Regions from separate parts of the Streptomyces sp. A5-4 genome, predicted to be linked through region 3. Evidence: riboswitches for the same ligand, from Rfam matches in the RefSeq annotation. Region 3 holds a riboswitch; each other region holds the start of a gene.

What was found. A riboswitch is a leader RNA that binds a small molecule or an ion and turns the genes downstream of it on or off. The one in region 3 is predicted to bind cobalamin.
Region 1: another riboswitch for cobalamin. It lies ahead of ACLLJJ_RS09490 (prenyltransferase/squalene oxidase repeat-containing protein); the one in region 3 lies ahead of ACLLJJ_RS27275 (ribonucleoside-diphosphate reductase subunit alpha).
Region 2: another riboswitch for cobalamin. It lies ahead of ACLLJJ_RS35270 (ABC transporter substrate-binding protein); the one in region 3 lies ahead of ACLLJJ_RS27275 (ribonucleoside-diphosphate reductase subunit alpha).
Region 4: another riboswitch for cobalamin. It lies ahead of ACLLJJ_RS13010 (ABC transporter substrate-binding protein); the one in region 3 lies ahead of ACLLJJ_RS27275 (ribonucleoside-diphosphate reductase subunit alpha).

The regions. Positions count from the first base shown of each region.
Region 1 is NZ_CP178591.1:2,061,419-2,066,941, forward strand. It holds gene ACLLJJ_RS09480 (ATP-binding cassette domain-containing protein) at 1-1,646, shown strand, start outside; gene ACLLJJ_RS09485 (MBL fold metallo-hydrolase) at 1,819-2,868, shown strand; cobalamin riboswitch at 2,889-3,031, shown strand; gene ACLLJJ_RS09490 (prenyltransferase/squalene oxidase repeat-containing protein) at 3,120-4,361, shown strand; gene ACLLJJ_RS09495 (SCO2322 family protein) at 4,358-5,023, shown strand; gene ACLLJJ_RS09500 (energy-coupling factor transporter transmembrane protein EcfT) at 5,026-5,523, shown strand, end outside.
Region 2 is NZ_CP178591.1:7,505,513-7,511,035, forward strand. It holds gene ACLLJJ_RS35260 (ABC transporter ATP-binding protein) at 1-338, opposite strand, end outside; gene ACLLJJ_RS35265 (FecCD family ABC transporter permease) at 335-1,384, opposite strand; gene ACLLJJ_RS35270 (ABC transporter substrate-binding protein) at 1,390-2,466, opposite strand; cobalamin riboswitch at 2,523-2,702, opposite strand; gene ACLLJJ_RS35275 (helix-turn-helix domain-containing protein) at 2,753-3,490, shown strand; gene ACLLJJ_RS35280 (VOC family protein) at 3,430-3,822, opposite strand; gene ACLLJJ_RS35285 (response regulator transcription factor) at 3,943-4,782, shown strand; gene ACLLJJ_RS35290 (sensor histidine kinase) at 4,806-5,523, shown strand, end outside.
Region 3 is NZ_CP178591.1:5,811,348-5,816,870, forward strand. It holds gene ACLLJJ_RS27270 (ribonucleotide-diphosphate reductase subunit beta) at 1-109, opposite strand, end outside; gene ACLLJJ_RS27275 (ribonucleoside-diphosphate reductase subunit alpha) at 109-2,496, opposite strand; cobalamin riboswitch at 2,636-2,758, opposite strand; gene ACLLJJ_RS27280 (YbdD/YjiX family protein) at 2,893-3,096, opposite strand; gene ACLLJJ_RS27285 (carbon starvation CstA family protein) at 3,093-5,309, opposite strand.
Region 4 is NZ_CP178591.1:2,808,202-2,813,724, reverse strand. It holds gene ACLLJJ_RS13035 (DUF2017 domain-containing protein) at 1-559, shown strand, start outside; gene ACLLJJ_RS13030 (amino acid permease) at 930-2,363, shown strand; gene ACLLJJ_RS13025 (Mov34/MPN/PAD-1 family protein) at 2,455-2,871, shown strand; gene ACLLJJ_RS13020 (helix-turn-helix domain-containing protein) at 2,855-3,124, opposite strand; partial or broken gene ACLLJJ_RS13015 (diguanylate cyclase) at 3,388-3,516, shown strand; adenosylcobalamin (AdoCbl) riboswitch at 3,564-3,656, shown strand; gene ACLLJJ_RS13010 (ABC transporter substrate-binding protein) at 3,710-4,702, shown strand; gene ACLLJJ_RS13005 (FecCD family ABC transporter permease) at 4,708-5,523, shown strand, end outside.

The sequences.
Region 1 (5,523 bases), 3.7 Mb from region 3:
TGGAGTCCTTGCAGACCTTCGTCGGCGGCTACAGCGTCGCCAAGTCGCTCGACCAGGGATTCCTCGCGGGCCGCACCGGCCTCGGGCTTCTGTGGCTGTCGCTGGCCGCTGTCGCCGCCCTCGCCGGCGGCCTGGCCACCCGAGGGGTCTTCCGCGGCCTCGCCGACCTGGTCGAACCGCTGCGGGACGGCCTGGTCCGCAGGATCACATCGAAATCCCTGGCCGACGCGGTGAGCGGACGCGCCACCACCGCGGACAGCGCCGTGGTCTCCCGGCTGACGCACCAGACGGAGATCGCCCGCGACAGTTTCGCCGGACTGGTGCTGGTGGCCCGGTCGTTCGTGTTCACCACAGTGGGCGCCCTGGCCGGTCTCGCCTCGCTGGCACCGCAGTTGCTGCTGATCGTCGTGCCGCCCCTGCTGCTCGGCCTGCTCCTGTTCACCGCCACGCTCATCCCGATGGCGGCATGCCAGCGGAACTTCCTGCGCGCCGACGAGGCGCTCGCCACGCAGGCGGGGGCGCTGGCGGAAGGTCTGCGGGACGTGGTGGCCTGCGGCGCACGGGCGCAGGTGGCGGACCACACGTACGAGCTGATCGAGAACGAGGCGCGCACGGCCCGGACCCTCGCCAGGTGGGCCGCCGCCCGCACGCTGGCCCTCGCCGTGTCGGGCCAGCTCCCGGTGGTGCTGCTCCTCGCCGCGACCCCCTGGCTGCTGCGCCAGGGGCTGACCGCCGGCACCCTGGTCGGCGCCCTGACCTATCTCATGCAGTCGCTCCTGCCGGCGCTGCACACCCTGATGCATGCCCTGGGAGCCGCAGGCACCAGGCTGCTGGTCGTCCTGGACCGGCTGACGGCCGGGACGTATCCGGATCCCCTCACAGCGGTGACCACGGCCGAATCCGCAGGCACCCGGTCCGCCGGCGACCCTCGGGCGCCCGCCGTCGAACTGAGCGCGGTGACGTTCGCCTACCGCCCCGATGCCCAACCGGTGCTGGACAGGCTCACGTTGACGGTCGCGGCCGGTGAACATCTCACCGTCGTGGGCCCCAGCGGCATCGGCAAATCCACCCTGACCGCCCTCATCGCCGGTCTGCTCACTCCGGACCGGGGACGGATAAGGGTGCAGGGGCGCCCGGCGGTCGCGGGCGGTCCGTCCGGGGTCCGCGTCCTCATTCCGCAGCAGGCCTACGTCTTCACCGGCACCCTGCGCGAGAACCTGCTCTACCTGTGTCCGGACGGAGCGTCGGCCACGGCCGTGCGTCACTCCGCCGAAGCGGTCGGCCTGGGCCCGCTGGTCCAACGCCTGGGAGGGTACGACTCCCCGCTCGACCCCGCCGCCCTGTCGCACGGCGAGCGTCAACTCGTCGCCCTGGCGAGGGCGCACGTATCGCCCGCGGCTCTGATCCTGCTCGACGAGGCCACCTGCCACCTGGATCCGGCGGCCGAGGAGCAGGCGGAGGCGGCCTTCGCCGAACGGCCCGGCACCTTGATCGTGGTGGCCCACCGCATCAGCTCCGCCGAGCGCGCGGACCGGATCCTGGTGCTGGACGGCGCCCACGCCGCGCACGGATCCCATCACGAGCTGATCGAGCGTTCGCCGCTCTACCGGGACCTGGTCGGCCAGTGGCACGCCGAACACATCTGACTCCGCGCCCCGGCCGGCCACTTGCAGACCCGATGAGCCGTTCAACTACCCGGTAGAGACAATTGACTTGGGCATCGATTGGAACGAGTTCTAGTTATAGTGGGCGAAGCCTGACGGCTGCCGGACGCCGCGCGACCGGCGCCGCGCCCCTACGCGACCGAGACGAGGCCCCATGAAGCAGGTGACCGACCAGGTGACCGCACACGGCGGAGGCGTCTGGTCCCTCAAGGTGCCCATCCCGGACAACCCGCTCGGTCACACACTGGTCCACCTGCTCGACACCGACGAGGGCCCGGTCCTGATCGACACCGGCTGGGACGACCCGACGTCCTGGGACACCCTGGTCGCGGGCCTCGCGGCGCTCGATGTGGCCGTCGCCGACATCCACGGCGTGCTCGTCACCCACCACCACCCCGACCACCACGGCCTGTCCGGCCAGGTGCGGGACGTCTCGGGTGCGTGGATCGCCATGCACGCCGCCGACACCGACGTCGTACGCCGCACCCGCGGCGCGAAGCCCAGCACCTGGCTGGACTTCATCACCGCCAAACTCACCACCGCGGGCGCCCCCGAGGAGCACCTCGCGCCGCTGCGCGCCGCCCGCGAGTCGGGCCGCACCCGCACCCTGCCGGGCCTGAGCGCCGCCCTCCCGGACCGCGAGATCGTCCCCGGCGACCTGCTCCCGCTGGCGGGGCGCCGGCTGCGCGCGATCTGGACGCCGGGCCACACCCCGGGCCATGTCTGTCTGCATCTCGACGAGGCCCATCCGGCGAACCTCCCCGGCAACGGCCGCCTGTTCTCCGGCGACCACCTCCTGCCCGGGATCACCCCGCACATCGGCCTGTACGAGGACCCGGACGACGCCACGGTCACCGACCCCCTCGGCGACTACCTCGACTCCCTGGAGCGCATCGGACGGCTGGCTCCCGCCGAGGTCCTGCCCGCCCATCAGCACGCGTTCACCGACGCTCCCGCGCGCGTGGCCGAACTGCTGGCCCACCACGAGGACCGACTGACCGGCCTGCGCACCCTCCTCGCCACCCCGCTCACCCCGTGGCAGATCGCGGAGCGGATGGAGTGGAACCGCCCGTGGGAGCAGATCCCGTACGGGTCGAGGAACATCGCGGTCTCGGAGGCGGAGGCGCATCTGCGCCGCCTGGTGAAGCTGGGTATGGCGGAGCCGGTGATGGGCAGCGACCCGGTCACCTACCAGGCGGTGTAAGGGTCCGGGGACCGAGCGAGGGCGTTACGGGCCGGTAGAGTGTGCGAGTCGTCATCATGCCCGTACAGGGGGAAGCCGGTGCGAATCCGGCACTGACCCGCAGCCGTATGTCGTCCCCGAGGGACGACGAGTCGCAACACCCTGCTCGGCATGACTGGCTCGGCACCGTCGAGGTATACGGGGCCGGCGCCCGGTGCGTGGTCCCGCGTGCTCGTGCCCGGCTCCGCCAGCAGGAGAGGCCCCCGCCCGTCATGACCTTTCGCCGCAGCGCAGCCACCGTGCTCGCCGCTTCCGCCGTTCTCTGCGCAGCCGCCGGCCCGGTGGCGGTCGCGGCGCCCACGCCGTCCCCCAAGCCCGTGATCCCCTCCGGGCTGTACGGCACGACGGACCCCATGTACGACGGTGTCTTCCGGCAGTCGCTGGCCCTGCTCGCCCAGGACACCGTGGGCGTCAAGCCCGCGGCGAAGGCCGTGAGCTGGCTGGTCGGGCAGCAGTGCGACTCCGGCGGCTTCCCTGCGTTCCGCGCCGACGCCACCGAGCCATGCAACGCGAAGACCATGGTGGACAGCAACGCCACCGCCGCCGCCGTGCAGGCGCTCGTCGCGCTCGGCGGGCAGGACGCCGTCGTGAAGAAGAGCGTCGACTGGTTGAAGTCCACGCAGAACCAGGACGGCGGCTGGAGCTACAGCCCCGGCACCGCGACCGACTCCAACTCCACGTCGATAGTGATCGGCGCGCTGGCCGCGGCGGGCGAGAAGCCGGGCGAGGTCAAGTCGCAGAAGAGCAGGTCGCCTTACGACGCGCTCGGCACGTTCGCCATCCCGTGCGACGCGAAGACGGGCGGCGGCGCGTTCGCGTACCAGCCGGACAAGGCCGGGAAGCTCGCGCCCAACGGTGACGCGACGGCCGCGGCCGTGCTGGGCGCGCTCGGCAAGGGCCTGGTCGCCGAGGGCAAGGACGGCGGCAAGAAGGCCTCGTGCACGCAGGGCGGCAAGCCGACCCCGGACATGACGTCCGGCAACGGCGCCGCGTACCTGGCCACCACCCTCGCCAAGACCGGCCACCTCGACACTCCCCCCATGCCCGGCGCCGAGGACACGAAGCCGCTGCCGGACTTCGGCAACACCGCCGACGCCGTGGTCGCGCTGGCCGCGCAGGGCGGGGCCGAGCAGGCGCGGAAGCCGCTGACCTGGCTGGAGAAGAACTCGGCCGGCTGGGCGAAGCAGAGCGGGCCCGCCGCGTACGCGCAGCTGATCTTCGCCGCGCACGCGACCGGCACCGACCCGAAGTCCTTCGGCGGCGCCGACCTGGTCAAGGCGCTCAACGCGACCGGGCCGACGCCCGAGTCCGTGCGGCCGGCCGGTGACAAGGACGAGAAGAAGGACGACGGCGGCGGCTTCGGCGCCTGGTGGATCGTCGGCATCGTCTTCGTCGCCAGTGCGGGCGCGGGCATCCTGTTCAGCGGCCGCAAGAAGAAGAACCAGCAGCGGTGAGGACGCGTACGCGTCCGGTCGCGCTCCTCCTCGCCCTGTGCGCCGCGCTCGTGGTGCTGGGCGGGGCGGGGTCCGCGCAGGCGGCGACCGGCTACCGCTACTGGTCGTTCTGGGACCAGGACGGCGGCGGGAAGTGGGCGTACGCCACCCAGGGTCCTTCCACCGCGAGGCCCGCCGACGGTGACGTCCAGGGCTTCCGGTTCGCCGTGAGCCAGGACTCGCAGGACGCCGCCAAGCCGCGCGGCGCCGGGGACTTCCGGGCCATCTGCGGGGCCACCCCCGCCCAGGGCGACGCGAAGCGGGTCGCCCTGGTCATCGACTTCGGCACCGCGGCCGACGCTCCCGACGGGGAACGCCCGCCCGCCCCGCGCACCGCCTGTGCCCGGATCCGCCAGGACGCGACCAGCGCGGAGGCGCTCGCCGCGGTGGCGAAGCCGCTGCGGTACAACAGTGACGCGCTGCTGTGTGCGATCTCCGGCTACCCGAAGGCGGGCTGCGGGGACCAGGTCGCCGCCGCCGACGGCAGGAAGACGGCCCCGGCGACGGAGAACACACCCGACGAGGGCGGCCCCTCCGCCGGGATCCTGGTCGGCCTCGCCGCCGTCCTCGCGCTCGGCGCGGCCGGTGTGTGGCAGGGCCGGCGCCGCCGCGGACGACCGTGACCCTGCGCGCGCCCGAGGCGAACCGCAGCAACGCCCTGCACGCGGGGGCCTGGTGGCTGTGGGCACTCGGGCTCGCCACCGCGGCGTCGCGCACCACCAATCCGCTACTGCTCGGGCTGCTGGTGGGCGTCGCCGGCTATGTCGTCGCCGCGCGCCGCACCGCCGCGCCGTGGGCCCGTTCGTACGGCGCGTTCGTCAAGCTCGGCCTGGTGGTCATCGGGATCCGGCTGCTGTTCTCGGTGTTCCTCGGCTCACCGGTCCCCGGCACCCACACCCTGTTCACGCTGCCCGAATTACCGATGCCCGACTGGGCGAGGGGGGTGCGGATCGGCGGCCGGGTGACGGCCGAGCAGCTGGTTTTCGCCCTGTACGACGGCGCGAAGCTCGCCACGCTCCTCATCTGCGTGGGCGCCGCCAACGCGCTCGCCAACCCGGCCAGGCTGCTCAAGTCGCTGCCCGGAGCGCTGTACGAGGTGGGCGTCGCCGTTGTCGTCGCGATG
Region 2 (5,523 bases), 1.7 Mb from region 3:
GCCGTGGGCGCGGACCACGCCCGGCGATGCGGGATACGCCCCAGCCGTACGACGTCCAGCACGCTCATGTCGACCTCGGTCACCGCGTGCTGCTCCACCACGGCCACCCGGCGCGCCACGTCCCTGCGGCTCAGCTCCCCGAGCGGTACGCCGTCCAGCGACACCACGCCCGACGACGTGGGCCTCACCCCGGCCAGCAGCCGCAGCAGCGTCGACTTGCCCGAACCGTTCGGCCCGAGGAGTCCCACGGTCGACCCCGGGGCGGCGTCCAGGGACACCCCGTCGACGATCAGCGCCTCGCCGGTCCGCCACGACACGCTCGCAGCACGCAGACTCATCGCAGCCTCCGGCCCCGGTAGAGGATGACGACAAAGGCCGGCACGCCGATCAGTGACGTCATGACGCCCACCGGCAGCTCCTGCGGATCCAGGACGGTGCGCGCCACCGTGTCGATCCACACCAGGAACACCGCGCCGGCCAGCGCGGTCGCCGGAAGCAGTCGACGGTGACCGGTACCGACGATCGCGCGGGCCGCGTGCGGCAGCACCAGGCCGACGAACCCGATGGCCCCCGACGTACTGACCAGCGTCGCCGTGAGCAGCGCCGTCGCGGCGAGCAGCAGCAGCCGGGTCCGGCCGACGGAGACCCCGAGCGACGCCGCGGCCTCCTCGCCGAAGGCGAACGCGTCGAGCGCCGTCGCCTTGGCGCCGCACACCACCAGCACCACGGCCAGCACCGCGGCGCACAGCCAGACGTCGGCCCACGAGGCGTTGGCGAGCGAGCCCAGCAGCCAGAACAGCACGCCACGGGTCTGCTCGGCGTCGGCCGACGAGATGACGACGAAGGAGGTGAGCGCCGAGAAGAGCTGCATGGCGGCCACCCCGGCGAGCAGCACCCGGTCCGTCGTCCCGCCCGAGGCGTAACCCAGCACCAGGACGAGCCCGAAGGCGCACAGCGCACCGAGGAACGCACCGGCCGACAGCGACACCAGGCCGCCGCCGACGCCGAGGATCACCACCAGGACCGCGCCGGTGGACGCGCCGGAGGAGACCCCGAGGACAAAGGGGTCGGCGAGCGGATTGCGCAGCAACGACTGCAGCACGGCCCCGCACACCCCCAGGCCCGCGCCGCACACCGCGGCGAGCAGGGTCCGCGGCAGCCGCAGCTCCCAGACGATGCCTTCGCGGATCGGCGAAAGCCGGGAGTGGCCCCAGCCCGCCCGGTCGGCGACCACGGCCCAGACGTCGGAGACCTCGATGTCGGCGGGGCCGAAAGTGATCGCGACGGCGATGGAGGCGAGGAGCAGGGCCAGTCCGCCCACCCAGAACAGCGCCCCGCCCACTCGCAGGGCGGGGCGGGTCCTCCGCGCGCCGTCCTCGCTCACCGCGCTCAACCAGCGAGTCCGTACGTACGCAGTGCGGCGCCGACCTTCTCGACGCCCTCGATCGTACGGATCGAGGGGTTCATGGCCTGTCCGCTCAGCAGGACGTACCGCTTCTTCCGCACCGCGGTCATGTGCCGGGTGACCGGATTGGTCTCCAGGAACTTGATCTTCGCGGCGGCCGTCTCCGCGCTCTCGCTCCGGCGGGTCAGATCACCGACGACGAGCACGTCGGGGTCGCGGTCGGCCACGTTCTCCCAGTTGATCTGGGGCCATTCGTCATGGGTGTCGTCGAAGACGTTCTTCGCACCGAGCGCCTCGGTGACCACTCCGGGCGCACCACAACAGCCCGCCATGTAGGGGGAGTCGGAGTTCGCGAACCAGTAGAGCAGCGTGGTGTCCCCGGCATCGACGCCCTTGGCGGCCGTGGCGTAGCGTCCCTTGAGGTCACCGATGAGCTTCTCGCCGCGCTCCTCCACGTCGAAGACGCGGGCGAGGTCGCGGATCTCGCCGTACACGCTCTCCATCGTCAGCGGCTCGCCGCGCGAACCGTCGCCGTCGCCCGTGTTGGACTTCTCGCAGTCGGCGGGCGAGAGATATGTGGGCACACCGAGCTTCTCGAAGTCGGCGCGCGGGGCGACACCGCCCTCACCGAACGTGAAGACGAACGAGGCGGAGACGAAGTCGGGTTCCTCGGCGAGCACCCGCTCGAAGGAGGGCCTGTTCTCCGCGAGCCGCGGCACCTTGGCGTTTTCCGCCGCGAGTTCCTTGAGCACCGGGTCGGTCCAGGTGGCCGAACCGGCCAGCCGGTCGCCGAGCCCCAGGGACAGCAGGATCTCGGTGGACCCCTGATCGAGCGAGACGGCGTGCTCGGGCGGGCTCTCGATCGTCACCTCGCGGCCGCAGTTCTTGAAGGTCCTGGGATACCCGGAACCGTCCCGGCCGGACTTGCCCGAGTCGGACGAGGTGTTCGTCGAACCCGCACCGCAGGCAGTCAGCACGCCGAGCACAAGAGAGAGCAGACCCGCGGCCAGGGCCCGGTGAAAGGCGGGGCGGGCAGGAGGGGAAGGCAGCACAGGAGCCATTTCCGTCTGAGGCCCGGTCGCGGAGCCTGTCGGTCGTCGCACCCCGGTCAGCGGGTGTGCGGCCGGGGCTGCCAGCAGGTCTTCGGACTCGGGGTCGTCCGGACGCGGCGCCTTCCCGGACTGCTCGTCCAGTGGCCGATACCGCGCCCGTCGCCCTCACCGCTGCGCGTCAGTTCCGGATTCGCACCGGATTCCCTGACCCAAATGTGGGTTCGACTGGCAGCCGCAAGCTACCACAGCGATCTTGACCTTCCCCGGCCCGGGAGGCGCGCCTAACCTGGACGGTATGTACGCCGAGTGGGCATCGAGGCTCGACGGCGCCGTCGTGTGGACGCACACCGCGCCACCGGCCCCCGCCGTCGCACACCCCGTGCTGCCCGACGGATGCATGGACCTGCTCTGGTCCGAGGGCAGGCTGCTCGTCGCCGGCCCCGACACCCACGCCCACCCCGGGGGCGACAAGCCCGGCGCCGCGTACGCCGGCGTACGGTTCGCACCCGGCGCCGGGCCCGCGATCCTCGGGATACCGGCGCACGAGTTGCGCGACCGGCGGGTGGAGCTGGCCGATCTGTGGCCCGGCGCCACGGTCCGTGCCCGTGCCGCCCGGATCGCCGGCGCCCCGGACCCGGCCGCCGCCCTGGAGGACCTGGTGCTGCGCCTTGCCGCGGACACCGGGCCGCCCGATCCCGTCCTGCGCGCCGTCGCCGGGCAGCTGAACGCGGGCCGTACGGTCGCCGCGACCGCCGACGCCGTGGGCCTGGGCGCCCGTCAGTTGCACCGCCGCTCGCTGGCCGCCTTCGGGTACGGGCCCAAGACGCTGGCCCGGGTCCTGCGGCTGCAGCGCGCGCTGGCGCTGGTACGTGGCGGCTCGACGTACGCCGACGCGGCGATCGCCGCGGGCTGCGCCGACCAGGCCCATCTCTCCCGCGAGATGCGTGACCTGGCCGGGCTGACCCTCGGCGCCTACGTGGCGTTGGCGAACAGCGAGACGCCGCAGCCGTCGGGGTCCAGCACCACCGCGTAGCGCTGCCCCCAGACGGCGTCCCAGGGTTTGAGGTGGCTCTCGTATCCCGCCGTGATCAAGGTGCTGTACGTCGCGTCGACCTCGGCCGGGCTGTCGCACAGGAACGCGAGACCGAGCCGCTCACCTGCCTGCGGCCGGGTCCAGCCCGGGTCGAAGGAGGCAACGGACTCCTCGGTGTCCCACAGGACACGCATACCGCCGGGCAGGGTCGCCTCGGCGTGCGGCCGGGAGTCGGCCTCGGCCGGAACATCGAGGCCGAGCTTGCGGTAGAAGGCGAGAGAGGCGGCCATGTCGGCGACGATCAGGCCGATCGCATCGAGTCGTGGAGTCATGGATTCACCGTAGGCGGGGAGGCGCGCGCGACTCTTGAAGGAAACGGACGTCATGGACGTCATGGATTCGTAAGGCCCCAGGAAGGTGGTCGCCCCTGGTGGGCGGCCTACGGTGGCGGTATGGAGAACCAGCGGCACGGCAGCGATGTGCATGTCCTGGTCGTCGACGACGACCCGACGGTTTCCGAGGTCGTCGCCCGCTATCTCGACCGGGCCGGCTTCGCCGTGGTCCGGGCCGCCGACGGGCCCGCCGCACTGCGGGCGGCGGCCGAGCGGTGGCCCGACCTGGTGGTCCTTGATCTGATGCTGCCCGGCATGGACGGCCTGGAGGTGTGCCGCGTACTGCGCGCCCGTGGCCCCGTGCCGGTGATCATGCTGACCGCGCGGGGCGACGAGGACGACCGGATCCTCGGCCTGGAAATAGGGGCGGACGACTACGTCACCAAGCCCTTCAGCCCGCGCGAACTGGTGCTCCGGGTCGAATCCGTGCTGCGCCGCGGCCGGTCGGCCGACGGCCGGGAGGGACCGCGGCTGCGGGCCGCCGGGATCGACCTGGACCCCCGGGCCCGCCGCGTCACCCGGGACGGCCATGACCTGGCGCTGACCCTGCGGGAGTTCGACCTGCTCGCGTATCTGCTGCGGCGTCCGGGCCAGGTGTGCGGGCGCGAGCAGCTGATGCGGGAGGTGTGGGGCTGGGAGTTCGGCGATCTGTCCACCGTCACCGTTCATGTGCGGCGGCTGCGCGGCAAGATCGAGGACGATCCGGCGAGGCCGCGGCTGATCCGGACGGTGTGGGGCGTGGGGTACCGGTTCGACGTACCCGCGGACCCGGACGGGCCACTGGAGGCCGCACACGCGGACCCTGAAGGGCTTCCGGGGGCCGTGTGCGCGGACCTTGAAGGCCTTCCGGAAGGTCTGCCCCGGACGGCGGCAGACGTGCCCCGGAAGGAAGAGGGCTGACCGCCGTGCGCGCACTGCTGATCATGGCCGCCTTCGCCTTCCTCGGCGCCGCGGCCGCCGGACTCCTTGGGGCGCTCGCGCTGCGCCTGCTGCGGCACCGCTCGGTGGTGGTCTCGCTGACCGTCATCGCCGCCGTCGCGGTCACCGCCATGCTCGCCGGGACCCTCTCCGTCGCCTGGGCGATGTTCCTCAACCGGCACGACCTCGGCGTGGTCACCACGGTTATCGCGATGGCCGCGGTGGTCTCCCTCGCCACCGCGCTGATCCTCGGTCGCTGGGTGGCGGCCCGCAGCAACGCCCTCACCCTGGCGGCCCGTTCGTTCGGCGACGGTGGCAGCTTCGCCGCGCCCGCCCGCGCGGCCACTGCCGAACTGGACGCACTGGGAAGGGAGTTGGCCGCCACCAGTGTGAAGCTGGGCGCATCGAGGGAGCGGGAGCGGGCGTTGGAGACTTCGCGGCGCGAGCTCGTCGCGTGGATCTCGCACGATCTGCGTACGCCACTGGCCGGCCTGCGCGCCATGTCCGAGGCGCTCGAAGACGGCCTGGTCGCCGATCCCGAGCGTTACTACCGGCAGATCCGCACCGAGGTCGACCGCATGAACTCCATGGTCGGCGACCTGTTCGAGCTGTCCCGCATCCACGCGGGCGCGCTCGCCCTCAGCCCGAGCCGGATGTCCCTGTACGACCTGGTCGGCGACGCCCTCGCGGGCGCGGACCCACTGGCCCGAGAGCTCGGCGTGC
Region 3 (5,523 bases):
TGTTCTTGATCGCGTCGCGGTAGCGCTCGTAGAAGTCCGGGTAGCGCATGGGACGCAGCGTGAGTTCGAAGCCCGGGTCGAGGAGGTTCTTGGTGGCGTTGGTGGACATTACTGGCAGGCCTCGCAGGACTCGGGGTTTTCCAGGGAGCAGGCGATGGCGTCCTCGTCGGGAGCCGTCGCGGTGGCCACTTGCTGGACGGGGATGGGGGCGGCGACCGCGGCGCCGCCGGAGCCGGCCGCCCGCGCGATGCGCGTCGCCGGGCGCGAGCGCAGGTAGTACGTCGTCTTCAGCCCCTTCTTCCAGGCGTACGCGTACATCGAGCTGAGCTTCCCGATGGTCGGCGTCTCCAGGAAGAGGTTCAGCGACTGGCTCTGGTCGAGGTACGGCGTACGGGCGGCGGCCATGTCGATCAGACCGCGCTGCGGGATCTCCCACGCCGTGCGGTACAGCTCACGCACCTCCGCCGGGATCCAGCTGAAGCCCTGCACCGATCCGCTGGACTCGCGCAGCGCCTCGCGGGACTGCGCGTCCCAGACGCCGAGCTTCTTGAGCTCCTCCACCAAGTAGGCGTTGACCTGGAGGAATTCACCACTGAGCGTCTCGCGCTTGAAGAGGTTGGAGACCTGTGGCTCGATGCACTCGTACACGCCCGCGATGGACGCGATGGTCGCGGTCGGCGCGATCGCGAGGAGCAGGGAGTTGCGCATGCCGCTCTTCGCGATACGGGCGCGCAGCGCCTCCCAGCGCTCCGGCCAGGTGACCTCGACGCCGTAGTGGTCGGGGTGCAGGACACCGCGCGCGGTGCGGGTCTTCTCCCAGGCGGGCAGCGGGCCGTTGCGCTCGGCGAGCTCGCAGGAGGCCTCGTACGCCGCGAGCATGATCCGCTCGGCGATACGGGTGGACAGCGCCTGCGCCTCGGGGGAGCCGAACGGCAGCTTCAGCTGGAAGAAGACGTCCTGCAGACCCATCGCGCCCAGGCCCACCGGGCGCCACTTGGCGTTGGAGCGGCCGGCCTGCTCGGTCGGGTAGAAGTTGATGTCGACGACGCGGTCGAGGAAGGTCACCGCGGTACGGACGGTCTCGTCGAGACGCTCCCAGTCCATCTCGCCCGAGGCCAGCACGAACGAACCGAGGTTCACCGAGCCGAGGTTGCACACGGCGGTCTCGCCGTCGTCCGTCACCTCCAGGATCTCCGTGCACAGGTTCGACGAGTGCACCACGGAGCCGGGCTCGGCGGTCTGGTTCGCCGTACGGTTCGACGCGTCCTTGAAGGTCATCCAGCCGTTGCCGGTCTGCGCGAGGGTGCGCATCATCCGGCCGTACAGCTGGCGCGCGGGGATCGTCGTACGGGCCAGGCCGTCCGCCTCGGCCTTGCGGTACGCCGCGTCGAACGCGTCGCCCCACAGGTCGACCAGCTCGGGCACGTCGACCGGCGAGAACAGCGACCAGTCGGTGTCCGCGTCCACCCGGCGCATGAACTCGTCGGGGATCCAGTGCGCGAGGTTCAGGTTGTGCGTACGCCGCGCCTCCTCGCCCGTGTTGTCGCGCAGCTCCAGGAACTCCTCGATGTCCGCGTGCCACGTCTCCAGGTAGACGCAGGCCGCGCCCTTGCGCCGGCCGCCCTGGTTGACGGCGGCGACCGAGGAGTCGAGGGTGCGCAGGAACGGGACGATGCCGTTGGAGTGCCCGTTGGTGCCGCGGATCAGCGAACCGCGGGCGCGGATGCGCGAGTACGAGAGGCCGATGCCACCCGCGTGCTTCGAGAGGCGGGCGACCTCGTGGTACCGGCCGTAGATCGAGTCGAGCTCGTCCAGCGGAGAGTCGAGGAGGTAGCAGGAGGACATCTGCGGGTGGCGCGTACCGGAGTTGAAGAGCGTCGGCGAGGACGGCAGGTAGTCCAGGCGGCTCATCAGCCGGTACAGCGCGGCGACCTCGTCCAGGGCGCGGACCGAGTCGTCCTCGGCGAGGCCGGACGCCACCCGGAGCATGAAGTGCTGCGGGGTCTCGATCACCTGACGGGTGATCGGGTGGCGCAGCAGGTAGCGGCTGTAGACGGTCCGCAGGCCGAAGTAGCCGAAACGGTCGTCGGCCGTCCTGTCGATCAGCGCGTCGAGCCGCGGAGCGTGCAGCGCCACGAAGTTGGCGGCGCGGTCCGCGATCAGGCCCTCGCGGTGCCCCACGCCGACCGAGTCGGAGAAGGTGTGGACGCCCTGCGTCGCCGCCTCGTCCCGGATCGTGCGGGTCAGCAGCCGGGCCGCGAGGCGGGAGTACGCCGGGTCCTCGGAGATCAGGCCGGCGGCGGCGTCGGTGGCGAGAGCACGCAACTCGGCCGCGTCAGAACCGGCGTTCCGGCCGCGCAGCGCGGCCGCGGCGACTCTGCCGGGGTCGGTGTCGGGCAGATCGGCGGTGAGGTCCGTCAGGGTCCGCAGCAACTCTGTGCCGGGTCCTTCGGTCGTCACCGTGGCAGAAGCCGGATCGACTGGCGCGATGGTCACGGGGTGCTCTCCCTCGCTCGGCTCGGGGCCGGCGGGGGAGGGGGCGCACGGGCACACCTCACCCCCGAAAGGGCGGCACACCGCATTGCGTCCACCGGCCCAACCGCGAGGCCCGGACGTATCGGCATCCGGGTCGGTCGAACCGGATGCACCGTCGGCAGGTCTCGGACTCCTGGGTGCGCGAAAGCGCACCAATCACACCGTTGCGGGACAGTTCCGGATTCGCACCGGATTTCCCTGCGGCGACAGCGAGCACGAGCATACATGTGGGGGCCGGGGGATGCCGCACCCCCCAGATGTTGTGTCGCGGGTGTTGCGGCTTCGGTTCTGTGTACGACAACGGGCCGCCGCATCCCGGCGGATGCGACGGCCCGTGCGATCACTGGGCGGAGAGCCTCAGCAGCAGCGGAAGCCCTCCCGGGGATCCGCCTCGCGGGCGTCCGTACGACTGTGTTCGAACTCCCGTCGGCTCATGACGAGGGCCTGCGGGTCGCGGGATCTCGCGTGCTCCGCATACCGGTCGTAGGCGGATTCGCCGGTCAATTCGCGGACGTACCAGCGGATCCGGCCCGCCACGCGGCGTACGTCCGAGAGGGTCATTCCCGGCTCCCCGTTCCGACGCTCGCGGCGTCGTCCTTGCGCATGCCGCCCTCGGGGCCGAGGCCGGCCGCCACGAGCTCGGCCTTCTCCTCCTTGGTGGCGAGGAGCGAGGCGGGCGCGACGAGGCGGGACTCGACGTACGGGGTCTCGCTGAGCTTGACGCTCGCGGGGTCGCGGATCGCCTTGACGCAGACCCGCGTGGCCTCGACGAGCACCACGATGATGAGGATGGCGAAGAACGCGGACAGCACGCCGTCGACCGTGGAGTTGGTGACGACCGTGTGCATGTCGCCGACGGTCTTGGCGGGTGCGATCGCCTCGCCGGCCTCGATGCCCGCCTGGTACTTGTCGCGCTGGGCGAAGAAGCCCACCTTGGGATCGGCGGAGAAGATCTTCTGCCAGCTGGCGGTCAGGGTGACCGCGACGTCCCACAGCAGTGGCACGGCGGTGACCCAGGCCCACTTGAGCCGCCCGGACTTGACGAGCAGCGTGGTGCAGACGGCGAGGGCGACGGCGGCGAGCAGCTGGTTGGCGATGCCGAACAGCGGGAAGAGCTGGTTGATGCCGCCCAGCGGGTCGTGCACGCCGACCCACAGGAAGTAGCCCCAGCCGCCGACGACGACCGCGCTGGCGATCCAGACGCCCGGCTTCCAGCTGACCTGGCGGAACGGCTTGTAGACGTTGCCGAGCATGTCCTGGAGCATGAAGCGCCCGACCCGGGTGCCCGCGTCCACCGTGGTGAGGATGAACAGCGCCTCGAACATGATGGCGAAGTGATACCAGAACGCCTTCATTCCGGCGCCGCCCACCACCGCGGAGAAGATCTCCGACATGCCGAGCGCGAAGGTCGGCGCGCCGCCGGTGCGCGAGAGCAGACTCTGCTCCTCGACATCCTTGGCGGCCTGCGCCAGCGACTGCGGATCGATGGCGAAGCCGAGGCTGGTCACCGCTTCGGAGGCGGCCCGGACGTTGTCACCGATCACACCGGCGGGCGAGTTGATCGCGAAGTACAGGCCGGGGTCGATGATGGAGGCGCAGATCATCGCCATGATCGCGACGAACGACTCGGTCAGCATGGCGCCGTAGCCGATCATCCGGACCTGCGACTCCTTCTGGATCATCTTCGGGGTGGTGCCCGAGGAGACCAGGGAGTGGAAGCCGGAGAGGGCGCCGCAGGCAATGGTGATGAAGACGAAGGGGAACATCGAACCGGCGAACACGGGACCGTCGCCGCGGCTCGCGAAGTCGGTGACCGCGGGCATCTTCAGCGTCGGCAGCGTGATGAAGACGCCGATGGCGAGCAGGCCGATCGTGCCGACCTTCATGAAGGTCGACAGATAGTCGCGCGGGGCGAGCAGCAGCCACACCGGCAGGATCGAGGCCAGGAAGCCGTACGCGATCATCCACATGACCAGCGTGCCGGGCTCAAGGGTGAAGGTGTCGGCCCAGGAGGACTCCGCGACCCAGCCGCCGGCGACGATCGCGAGCAGCAGCAGCGAGACTCCGATGACGGAGACCTCGCTGACCCGGCCGGGGCGCAGCACACGCAGGTAGACGCCCATGAAGAGGGCGATCGGGATCGTCATGGCGATGGAGAAGACGCCCCACGGCGAGTGCGCGAGCGCGTTCACGATGACCAGGGCGAGCACCGCGAGCAGGATGATCATGATGGCGAAGACCGCGACCAGGGCGGCGGCGCCGCCGACCACGCCGATCTCGTCCCGGGCGATCTGGCCGAGCGAACGGCCGTCGCGACGCGTGGAGAAGAACAGCGTCACCATGTCCTGGACGGCGCCGGCCACGATGACGCCGACGATGATCCAGATGGTGCCGGGGAGATAGCCCATCTGGGCGGCGAGCACCGGCCCGACCAGCGGCCCCGCGCCGGCGATGGCCGCGAAGTGGTGTCCGAAGAGGACCCGGCGGTCGGTGGGGTGGAAGTCGACGCCGTTGTTGAGCCGCTCGGCGGGAGTGGCCCGGTTCTTGTCGACCTTCAGGACCCGGTTGGCGATGAAGCGCGAGTAGAAGCGGTACCCGATGGCGTACGAGCCGAGAGCCGCGGCCAGCATCCAGGCCGCGGACACCTCTTCGCCGCGGGAGAGGGCGAGTACGCCCCAGGCGACCGCGCCCACCAGGGCGACGAGCGCCCAGACGGCGATGGATCTGGGGGTCATTGAACGCTGTGCGGTGGTGGGTGGTGCCGGCTCTGCCATGAGTGTCTCGTCCCCTCGCTGATCACCTGCGTCTCGTGGACGACGCGCTGGAAATCTAGGGGACCGTTTCACCAGGCGTCACCCCCTGTCCGCATATCGGTACGACAACAACTTGAAGGGCCGAAGGGTGTGGCCGTACGGGCACGGCTGTAACAGCCGTGCCACAGGAGTGCTCGGGGAGCCCGGTTCGTACAACTTCGAGCGGGAGTGCGCT
Region 4 (5,523 bases), 3.0 Mb from region 3:
CTCGGCCGTCGCCCTCGACGAGGTCGAGGTCTCCATCCTGCGCAGCCTGGCCGTGCAGCTGCTCGAACTGGTCGGCCCCGGCGAGGAGCCGGTCGAGGGCGAGGACCCACTGGCCGCCCTCTTCGCCGAGGGCCCGAGCGAGCCGCCGTCCGACGCGGCCCTGGCGCGGCTGTTCCCCGAGGCGTACACCGGGCCGGGTACGGATCCGGAGGACAAGGAACTGCGGGAGGCCTCCGCCGAGTTCCGCCGCTTCACCGAGAACGACCTGCGCGGCCGCAAGCGCGAGGACGCGCTGGCCGTCGTACGCACCCTGGACTCGCTCGGCGCCAAGGGCGACGGCGGGGCCGTGCTGGTGCTGACGGCCGACGACGCCCGGCACTGGCTGGGCACGCTCAACGACCTGCGGCTGACCATCGGGACCCGGCTCGAGGTCACCGACGAGGACGAGAGCGGCGAGCTCTACCGGCTGTCCGACGACGACCCGCGCAAGCCGATGGTGATGGCCTACCTCTGGCTCGGCGCGCTCCAGGAGAGCCTCGTCGAGACGCTCATGCCGTAGGGCGCGGCAGGCGTGTCGCGCGGCGGTCGCCCGGCCGCCTCCGGACGTGCCCCGGGTCGGCGGCCGTGTCGATCAAGGTGTTCGCTCAACGGACACTCAAATCCGGATAACGATCGAGTGAACGTACCCGGATCCTTTGATGTCCCTAGGGGTATTTGTACCCATTTGAAGGTGGCGTGCGCCACAAGTGCGCCCGCCGATCACCCTTCTCGCCGTGATAGATCTTCACGACCGCCGGGGACGCCACCCATGTTCACGGGGGTGCTGTGGCCGGCTGACCGCCGACCGCACTCCATCCACATCCGGGGGGATCAGGATCTGATCCGCTGCCTGAAACAGGCGCGGATCGCATGGAGAAAGGCGCAACACCATGACCTCAGTGCAGGTCGACAAGCCACACGACGACGGCAATGAGGCCGCGGACGCGTCCGGCGCGTCGGGCGAGGGCTACCAGCGAGCGCTGGGGGCCCGCCAGATCCAGATGATCGCGATCGGCGGCGCCATCGGCACCGGCCTCTTCCTCGGCGCGGGCAAGGCCATCGACAGGGCCGGGCCCAGCCTGATCCTGGCGTACGCCATCGCCGGCCTGGTGATCTTCTTCATCATGCGGGCGCTCGGCGAGCTGCTCATGTACCGCCCCGTCGCCGGCTCCTTCTCGGAGTACGCACGCGAGTTCCTCGGCCCGTTCTTCGGCTTCGTGACCGGCTGGACGTACTGGCTCTTCTGGGTCGTCACCGGCATCACCGAGGTCACCGCCGCCGCCACCTACATGACGTACTGGTGGGACATCCCGCAGTGGCTCTCCGCGCTGGTCTTCACCGTCATCCTGTACGCCGCGAACCTGATCTCCGTGAAGCTCTTCGGCGAGCTGGAGTTCTGGTTCTCGATGGTCAAGGTCACCGCGATCATCGGCATGATCCTGATCTGCGCCGGTGTCCTCACGATCGGCTTCTCCGACGCCGGTGACACCGCGACCGTGGCGAACCTGTGGAACGACGGCGGGTTCTTCCCCGAAGGCATCACCGGCACGCTGATGACCCTGCAGATCGTCATGTTCGCCTTCCTCGCCGTCGAGCTCGTCGGCGTCACCGCGGGCGAGTCCAAGGACCCCAAGACCGTCCTGCCCAAGGCCATCAACACCGTGCCGTGGCGCATCGCCGTCTTCTACGTCGGCGCGCTGATCATGATCCTGTCGGTCGTCCCGTGGAGCACCTTCCAGCCGGGCGTCTCCCCGTTCGTCAAGGCCTTCGAGGAGATGGGCCTCGGCGTCGGCGCTGCGGTCGTGAACTTCGTGGTGCTGACCGCGGCCCTGTCGTCCTGCAACTCCGGCATGTACTCCACCGGCCGCATGCTGCGTGACCTGGCGCTCAACGGCCAGGGCCCGAAGGCCTTCAGGAAGCTGACGAAGAACGGTCTGCCGCTGGTCGGCACCACCTTCTCGGCCGCGCTGATGCTCGTCGGTGTCTGGATCAACTACCAGTGGCCCGGCGAGGCGTTCAACTACGTCGTCTCCTTCGCGACCATCTCCGGCATGTGGGCCTGGATCATGATCCTGTGCGCCCAGCTCCGCTACCGGGCCAAGGCCGACCGCGGCGAGCTGCCGCAGTCCACCTTCAGGGCCCCCGGAGCGCCGTACACCAGCTGGTTCGCCCTCGGGTTCATCGGCCTGGTCATCACGATGATGGCCATCGACAAGGACGCGCGGATCTCGCTCTACTGCGCGCCGGTCTGGGCGCTGCTGCTCGGCGTCTCGTACCTCGTGATGAAGAAGCGCAACCCGGAGAACTTCGCCCGCAAGGGCTGACCGGGGCCCCCGCGGCTTCCCCTGTCCGGCATATGGTCCCGCCCGTACCACTCCTCGGTACGGGCGGGACTCTTTGCTTATCCTGGGGTCCATGCTGACCCTTTCCCAGGCCCTGCACGACCAGATCGTCGCGCACGCCCGCGCCGACCACCCCGACGAGGCCTGCGGCGTGGTCGCGGGCCCCGAGGGCACCGGCCGGCCCGAGCGCTTCGTCCCGATGCTGAACGCCGCACGCTCTCCCACGTTCTACGAGTTCGACTCGGGGGACCTGCTGAAGCTCTACCGCGAGATGGACGACCGGGACGAGGAACCCGTGATCATCTACCACTCGCACACCGCGACCGAGGCCTACCCGTCCCGTACGGACATCTCGTACGCCAACGAGCCCGGCGCCCACTACGTCCTGGTGTCCACCGCCGACGCCGACGGCGAAGGCCCCTTCCAATTCCGCTCGTTCCGGATCGTGGACGGCGTGATCACGGAGGAAGACGTCATGATCGGGAGCTGAGCAGGGAACCGGCCCCCGGGCCCGTGCTGCGGAAGCGCGCGGCGTACGCCGACGGGGTCACCCCGAAGTGCCGGGCGAAGGCCCTGCGCAGGCTCTCGTCGCTGCCCAGGCCGCTGCGGGCCGCCGCCCCCGTGACGCTCGCGCCGGCCTCAAGGAGGATCCGGGCCGCCTCCAGCCGTACGGCCTCCACGAAGCCGGCCGGGGAGGCGCCGGTCTGCTCCCGGAACAGCCGCGACAGCTGCCGGGTGCTCACCCCGGCGCTCCGGGCCATCGCCCGCAGCCCGTGGTCCGCCGCCGGGTCGGCGACGACGGCGTCCAGCAGGGGACGCAGCCGAGGGTGGCGGGTCGGCGGGGTGCGGGAGGCGGCGGGAACTGCGACTGGCCGCCGGGCCGCTGCAGGAACACCACCAGGTCGCGCGCGACCCGCCTGGCCTCCGCCGCGCCCAGGTCCTGCCCCACCAGGGCCAGGCACACACCGATGCCGGCCGTGACGCCCGCCAAGGTAAAGACCGGCCCGTCCCGCAGTACATGGAGCCGGAAGTCGCCCTGGTCACCGCGGGGGTGGAGTACGACGTACTCGGCATCGGCTACGAGGACATCAGCCCCGAACACCGGGCCGAGATCACCGCTCTCCACCCGCGCCCCGCCGCGGAAGCCGGGGCCCGGCCGGGTGAGACACTGTGCCCGACCCGGGCGGCAGACCCAGGAAGCCGGTGCGAATCCGGCACGGTCCCGCCACTGTGACCAGGCCAAAACGCCTGGAAGCCAGGAACTGAGCTGCCGCCTTCCGCACCACCGACCAGGGGACGAGGAAATCCCCCGGAGGAGGCACACCGCCATGTCCTGGCCCCCGCGTACCCGCGACCTCGCCGCGCTCATAGCCGCCGCCGTGGTTATGCTCCCGCTCACCGCGTGCAGCTCCACCCCGGAGAAGAAACCCGCGGCCGACGCGGGCGCGGGATTCCCGTACACCGTCACCAACTGCGGTGTGAAGACCACCTTCCAGGCGCCCCCGAAGCGCGCCGTCACCATGAACCAGCACGTCACCGAGGTGATGCTGGAGCTCGGCCTCGCCAAGTCACTCGCCGGGACCGCGTATCTCGACGACAAGGTGCTCCCCAAGTACGAGCAGGCGTACGAGGCCACCCCGGTGGTGGCCAAGGAGTACCCCTCGTACGAGAAGCTCCTCGCCGCCGACCCCGACTTCGTCTACGGCGGCTACGCGTCCGCGTTCACGGCCGGCGACGGCCGCAGCCGCGAGGCGCTCAAGAAGTCCGGCATCGAGTCGCGCCTCAACCTGGAGAACTGCGCCAAGGGCAGGATCACCCTCGACGACCTCTACACCGAGGTCCGGCAGACCGGCCGCACCTTCGGCGTCGGCGACCGCGCCGAACGCTGGATCACCGAGGCAAAGGCCACCGACGCCGCCACCGCCAAGAAGCTCAAGGGCCTCGACCCGGTCCCCGTCTTCGTCTACGACAGCGGCGACAAGACCGCCTTCACCGCGGGCGGCAAGGGCATCGGCAACGAGATCATCAGCAGGGCCGGCGGCGCCAACGTCTTCGACGACCTCAACAAGGCGTTCGGCGACGCCTCCTGGGAGAACGTCGTCGACCGCAAGCCCGAGGCCATCGTCATCTACGACTACGGCGCCACCACCGTCGCCCAGAAGAAGAAGCGGCTCCTGGCGGACCCGGCGCTCGCCGATGTCCCCGCCATCAAGAACAAGCGCTTCGCCGTGGTGCCCCTCTCCGACATGGTCCTCGGCGTCCGCGCCCCCGCCGCCATCGAGAAACTGGCCCAACAGCTGCACCCGGACCCGAAGAAGTAGCGCCCGTGCCCTGCGAGACCCCCGCCGCGCGCGGGCGGCTCCGCTACGGCCTCGTGCTCACCGTCCTCGCCGCGGCCCTCGCCCTGGCAACGGTCGCGGGCCTCGCCCTGGGCTCGGTACGGATCCCCGCCGACCGGGTCCTGGAGATCCTCACCGGTGGCGCCGACCCCGGCCCCTACCGCACGATCGTCCTCGACGTGCGGCTGCCGCGCGTCCTGCTCGGCGTGGTCGTCGGCGCCGGGCTCGCCGTCATCGGCACCGTCCTGCAGGCCCTCGTTCGCAACCAGCTCGCCGACCCGTTCCTCCTCGGCGTCTCCTCCGGGGCCTCCGTGGGCGCCGTCGCCGTCATCGTCCTCGGCATCGGCGCGGGCGTCGCCACCACCGTCACCATCCCGCTGGCGGCCTTCGCCGGCGCACTCGCCTCACTCGTCGTCGTGTACGCGCTGGCCCGCACCGGCGGCACCCTCACGACCGGCCGGCTCATCCTCGCCGGAGTCGCCGTCTCCTACATCCTGTCCGCGCTGACCAGCCTCCTCATGGTCACCTCGGCCCGCGCCGACCACCTCAAGGAAATCCTCTACTGGACCCTCGGCGGCCTCGGCAGCGCCCGCTGGGACCAGCTCGCGCTGCCCTCGATCGTCCTCGTAGTCGGCACGGCCCTGCTCCTCGCCGTCGCCCGCCCGCTCGACCTGCTCCTGGTGGGGGAGGAGGGCGCCACCGTCCTGGGCCTGGACACCGGCCGCTTCCGCGCCGCGGTCTTCGTCCTGGCCTCGCTGCTCACCGGCGTACTCGTCGCCTTCAGCGGCGCGATCGGCTTCGTC